DNA from 2 places in the Lysinibacillus sp. NPDC093197 genome. Region 1 is predicted to be linked to the other one. Evidence: riboswitches for the same ligand, from Rfam matches in the RefSeq annotation. Region 1 holds a riboswitch; the other holds the start of a gene.
What was found. Region 1 has a riboswitch for thiamine pyrophosphate ahead of thiW (energy coupling factor transporter S component ThiW). Riboswitches for the same ligand answer to the same signal wherever they lie in the genome.
Positions count from the first base shown of each region.

Region 2: another riboswitch for thiamine pyrophosphate. It lies ahead of thiT (energy-coupled thiamine transporter ThiT); the one in region 1 lies ahead of thiW (energy coupling factor transporter S component ThiW).

Region 1 is NZ_JBIVOH010000008.1:195,167-198,384, reverse strand. It holds gene ACIP9G_RS18910 (MFS transporter) at 1-898, shown strand, start outside; TPP riboswitch at 954-1,061, shown strand; gene thiW (energy coupling factor transporter S component ThiW) at 1,282-1,773, shown strand; gene ACIP9G_RS18900 (VWA domain-containing protein) at 1,833-3,218, opposite strand, start outside.
Region 2 is NZ_JBIVOH010000010.1:55,418-58,635, reverse strand. It holds gene ACIP9G_RS20495 (AAA family ATPase) at 1-471, shown strand, start outside; gene ACIP9G_RS20490 (hypothetical protein) at 660-782, opposite strand; gene ACIP9G_RS20485 (magnetosome magnetite crystal formation protein family) at 811-1,143, opposite strand; TPP riboswitch at 1,272-1,379, shown strand; gene thiT (energy-coupled thiamine transporter ThiT) at 1,501-2,061, shown strand; gene map (type I methionyl aminopeptidase) at 2,316-3,071, shown strand; gene ACIP9G_RS20470 (hypothetical protein) at 3,119-3,218, opposite strand, start outside.

The DNA of each region.
Region 1 (3,218 bases):
TTTTGTTGCTCGATTCTTAGGAGGTTTAGGTTCTGCCTTTGTAGCACCTCCAATTATGGCGTTTGTAGCAGATATCACAACGTATGAAGAACGAGGTAAAGGAATGGGCATGTTAGGTGCCGCTATGTCTCTTGGTTTTATGATTGGACCAGGTATTGGTGGATTCCTATCTAAAGTTAGTTTGCATTTCCCATTTTTTATGGCTGGAGGAGCTGCTATTATTGCCTCTATCCTTTCATTGTTGTTATTACCTTCTACAAAACCAAGTGCAGCTCAGAAAGCACAAAAGCAAGACAATCTCGTGAGGCAGATGGCACGTTCAGTCCAAATGCCATACTTTGTTATGTTGGTTATTATGCTAGTGTTCTCGTTCGGCATCGCCAATTTCCAAACGACATTATCATTATTTGTGACAGACAAATTTAACTACACACCTACTGATATTGCGATCATTTTAACTGTCGGTGGCGCATTTGGTGTTGTTGTGCAAATGTTCATCATAACACCACTCTTTAAACGCTTTGGGGAAATGAAAGTTGTATTAGTCAATTTATTTATTGCTGCTGTAGCTATTTTCCTAATATTATTTGTTTCTGGCTTCGCACTTATTTTAGTTGTCGCAACGATTTTCTCAACGGCAACAACACTGATTCGCCCAGCCGTCAACACACTGATTTCTAAACTTGCTGGCAATGAACAAGGTTTAGCCGCTGGACTTACCAATGCCTATATGAGCCTTGGAAATATGATTGGTCCTGCACTTGCGGGTCTTTTATTCGATTGGAATATGAACAGCCCGTATATATTTGGGGCAATTATTTTAATGACATGCTTCTTACTAGCGCTTATTTGGACATTGAAAAAGGCGCCGCATCTTATGCAGCCTGATGCAAATTAGTCCATTGACAATTATTTGTAATATGGTACATTTATTATCGAAAAATTAAATCGTTTAACACCACTAGGGGAGTCTTTACAAGGCTGAGACGTATATGCTCATATACGGACCCTTTGAACCTGATCTAGTTCACACTAGCGGAGGGAAGTGGCGACGCTTGCTTTCGTGTAATTTAAAATGCAAGGCCGCTTCCTTTCGTGACAAGGAAGCGGCTTTTTTGTATTCATTAGACAGTGCTATCGGTGATTTTGCGAGGTCTACCGGCGATTTGTCCGGTTTTATCGGCGATTTCGGAAGTGCTATCGGCGATTTGTCACATTTTACCGGCGGTTCACTGGGTTCTATCGGCGATTCATCGCACAAAACTAAAAGGAGTATCTATCATGTCTATTCGAAAACTAACTACGATGGCTTTATTAGTAGCTATTGCAGTAGCAGGTTCTATTTTTGTCTCCATTCCAACTGGCATTGCACGTGCTTATCCTGTACAACATGCGATCAACGTCATCTGTGCCATTCTATTAGGTCCTATGCCTTCCATCGTCGTTGCTATAGTTACATCATTGATTCGTATTTTAACAGGCACAGGCTCTCTTTTAGCGATTCCTGGAAGCGTCATCGGTGCGGCATGTGCAGCCTTTGCTTATAAATACAGTCGCAACTACTGGCTTGCTGGTATTGGTGAAGTATTTGGCACTGGTATCCTTGCCTCATTAGTCGCTGTACCATATGCGCAGTTATTAATGGGAACGTCCGTAGGAGCATTATTTTTTATGCCTGCATTTTTTACATCTAGTTTAATTGGGGCATTTCTTGGTATTATGATTGCTAGCAGTCTAAAGAAAACCGCATCGCATCTTCTTATTACGAAGTAGCTATGTTTATAAAAAAAACGATAGCACACGCTTTTAGCAATGTGCTATCGTTTTTTTAATTAAGAGCGTTTTTTCATCCCTTTTAATAACTGTGCAACGTTCGTGTCTTCCGACTGTACAGTTGCTTCTTCTACAGACTTTTCTTTTTGTTTATGCCTTGTTATGAAGCTCCAGCCAAAGCGTCGAATCGTAATATCTACGAAGAATAATAGCATCCCCGTTAATAATAACCATGTTGCAATATTTTGGCGCTCTGCTCCTTTGTTAGTGAACTTACGGAACACATCTTGTGGTTCTTTCAAGACAGAGCCACCAGTTTGCTTCGTTAGTTGCTCGACAAGTGTTTCATTCACTGGACGTAATTCATATTCTGCACTGTACGGTACGCTTAGTCCAGCCTGGTAAATCGCCTGTTCTTCGTCAGCAATACGGAAAAAAATCAACCCTGGTTTAGCTTGGACGACTGCACGTACTTGCGAAGCAGAAATCGTTTCAAGCTGCAAATCAAGCTCCTCGCCAGATTCATCAACAGCGACAATATCTAAAAAGGCAGCTTCATTTGTCGGGTCCGTGATGATAAATGAGCCATCTGTATCAAGACGTACATCATAGGCTACATCATTATAACTTGGTAGCATTTGCGAAATGATTGTTTGCCAAAATGATCCCCATCCTTGCCATCTTGCCCAGTCACCAGCCCATTTCCCTGTCGAATCTGATGTGAAAGCGAAAGTTTTACCAAGTCCATATTGCCATTGAGCCAATACAGGGTCTTCCTTCTCGCTTTCGGCAATCACAGCAGCTCCCTGCTTCGCTGTCGTACCAATATATGCATTCATTTGTGGCACACCATTTGCAAAGAGTGCATTCCATCCAGTTGCATTATAAATTGTAGGGTAAAATGGATTGTCTTCTATATAAGTACGGGAAATCATGGCTGTCTCACGTGATAAAATTGAAGGAATTGTTTGTTCATCAATGACATCATAAAAACGACCACTACCCATTTCACTTAATGACTGTAGTAAGTTGCCATCTGCATCTTGTCCAATCGCCACTGTAGAAAGTGTAATCCCTTGTTCTTTACCATTTTCAATTAAATCCTCATAATTGCCTGATTGCGACTGTCCATCAGTTAATAAAATAATATGCTTCCTCTGCAATTTTAAATCTGCCAAACTATCATATGCCGCTGCAAGTGAACTATATATTTCCGTACCACCACCTGGAGTTACCGATAAAATCGTATCGACTGCTTCCTCTTTATTACCAAGCGGTCCAGTTTCAATGATTTCCCAAGGACGATCATCAAAGGCAATAAACCCAAGCGTATCCTCATCGCGTAACATTTCAACTGATCGTGCGGCCGCTTCTTTCGCTAGCTCTAATTTTGAGCCATACATACTTCCTGAACGGTCAAGTACGATGACAAGTCCTAGCGATGG
Region 2 (3,218 bases), on a different contig from region 1:
CAAATTAATTATTTAGATAAAATCACTGCGGCAGCAAATATTCGTTTATTCCATTTATCAAATGGACAGTTTGAACTGCGTCGTTCCGATCGGTTAGAGAAACATGCGAAGCAAAGTGGGCTTGGGTTGGATGTCTATGATGCGTATACAGATCAATTAAGAGATGTCAAAACATTATCAGGTGGGGAGAAGTTTAATGCATCATTAAGTCTTGCATTAGGTATGGCCGATGTAATTCAAAGCTTCCAAGGTAATATTCGTATTGAAACAATGTTTATTGACGAGGGCTTCGGTTCATTGGATGAGGAAGCGTTAAATAAAGCGATTGATACGCTAATTGATTTACAAGACTCTGGAAGAATGATTGGTGTTATTTCACATGTAGCCGATTTAAAGGCTGCTATGCCGGCAGTATTACACGTTGAAAAAACGTTGAGCGGACATAGTACAACACATTTTGAAGTAAAATAAGTGCCAGTCACTCAAACAATTCTGAATTCTTAGGGCACTGGGAGTAGGGTTAGACCCCAAAAAAGTGCCAGTCACTCAAACAATTTATGTATAACAAAGTAAAAACCTACGAAGCCTCCTGCGGCTTACAGATTGTTGCGCCGCAGGAAAGCGAAGTGGGTTTTTACGTTATAGGAGCCCATTGGCTATTATTTTTTGTGTGTCGTTACGTTTGGAGTTGTTCCTTTTTTTGCTGCGACCACTTTTTTGACAATCGGAATAACGATGGGCGCTAATTTTATAGCAGTTTTAACTACTTTCGATACTTTCATGAATACGACAGCTCCTTAGTACTAAATTTTAACGAATAACTCGTACAGCTTGGACAATATTCCAAATGACTATGCCTAACGAAACGAGTAAATAAATACCAAAAGATACAAACCATATGATAATAAATGTATTCCCATTAGACGAAGGATCAAACGTGTTTAATGACATAGTAGAAAATATAAAGACGATAAAGAAAATGATACCAAAGACAAACGGTATTAAATGAGAAATAAGTGCTTTGATGGAGTGTCTCTTGACATCGCTATCTTTTGACACGAAATAAACGATTAACGGAACGATAAATGGTGCAAAAAAAATACTGAGATAACTAAAGGCAGATAAAATTTTTGGATTCTCCATAGTAGTCCCTCCTTTTTAATTATTTACGCATAGAAAACTCGAAAGTTTCAAAAAAATTAATGTTGAAAAGGTTGTAATTGCAAAAGTGTTTGCGTACAATGAGGGTGTTCAACAAAAAAATTAGATGTAACGACCACAAGGGGAGCTGATGATGTCAGCTGAGACTGGGCACGTAATGCCTTTACTCTTCGAACCTGTAAGTTAACGCTTGCGTAGGGATGTGGATAGAAACCGACACTTTTACGATGTGAGGCTCTGTCCTGGCATCGTTTTTTTATGCCGGATTGACATGCATATCAAAATGATTTCTATTCCTGCTCTTGTATCCTACATCGGAACAAAGGAGAGAATAATAATATGGACAAAAAAAGATTACTCATGCTGGTGGAAATTGCAATTTTCGCAGCGGTAGGACTTGTACTCGATCAAATTTCCTTTAAAGTATGGGCACAAGGTGGCTCGGTAAGCTTAGTAATGGTACCAATCATCTTAATAGCATTTCGTTGGGGCCTCTTATCAGGGCTCACAACCGGGCTATTGATTGGTGTTATGCAAACAATGTTTGGTGCTTATATTGTGCACTGGCTTCAAGGATTACTAGATTACGGGGTAGCCTTTACCGTAGTAGGTTTAGCGGCAATCGTTCGTGAACCTGTATTAAAAGCGGCAACAGCTTTAAATAAAAAGAAAATGGCCGTTTATATTGTCATTGGTACGTTGTTAGCTGGATTCCTACGTTATCTTGCGCACACATTTGCAGGTGCAGTATTCTTTGCAGAGTATGCAGGCGAGCAAAACGCATGGATTTATTCAATCATTTACAATGGAACATACATGCTTCCAGCAACAATTTTAACAGCAGTTGTTGCTGTGCTATTATTTACAGCTGCGCCACAATTAATGCAGCGAAAATCTTAAACACTATAAGACTGTCCTAAAAGAGAAAATAGTATGCTAAGTGTTACTTAGTATGCTATTTTTTTTATCATCCAAGGTTTCCATGTTATTTGGTCAATATTTTTTAGTCGAAGAACTTCAAAAAAGGCCTGATTATTATTTGCATGGTACTTATGAAATAATGTTAGCATAGAATAATTAAAGCGTTTGGCGTTATGGACATATAAAGTTATGTTATATTAATGAATAGATATTAGATGAAAGGGACGTTAAAAATGATTGTAAAAACGCAAGAAGAAATTGAAGCCTTTAAAAAAATTGGTCGCATTTGTGCAGAAATTCGTGAGGCAATGAAGGTAGCTACAAAACCGGGTGTGACAACACTTGAATTAGATGAAATTGCAGGCCGCATGTTTGCTGAAGCAGGAGCTATTTCTGGTCCTAAAGGAGAATATGATTTCCCAGGATACACTTGTATTAGTGTCAATGAGGAAGTTGCCCATGGTATTCCAGGACAACGTGTTATACAAGAAGGGGATATTGTAAATATTGACGTATCCGGTTCACTAAATGGCTATTTTGCAGATACAGGTATTTCATTTGTTGTAGGGGAAGGTTACGAGGATAAAGAAAAACTTTGTCACGTAGCAAAAAGTGCCTTTGATCGCGCTATGACAAAAGTAAAAGCAGGTTCTAAATTAAACCAAATTGGGAAAGCTGTAGAGCGTGAAGCTTATGCAAATGATTTAACTGTTATTATGAATTTAACAGGTCATGGATTAGGTCGTTCATTACATGATGAGCCAAACCATATTTTAAATTATTACGATGCTTGGGATTCAACAATTATGAAAGAAGGTATGGTGCTAGCAGTTGAGCCGTTTATTTCTGCGAAAGCAGAACATATCGTTGAAGCTGGTGATGGCTGGACATTTATTACACCTGACAAATCATTAGTTGCCCAAATTGAGCATTCAATTATTGTTACAAAAGATAAACCAATCATTTTAACTTCATTAGATGAAGCATAAAATAGCCAAGTGATAAACAAGGCTAAATGAAAAACCTGCTTACCGATTTATTTTCGGTGAGCAGGTTTTTTTTTGACAAATCGGATACCAACGATTAGGACGCCACATAAAAATAGAGCCGCTGTCGTCACAAGTAATTCATCAAGT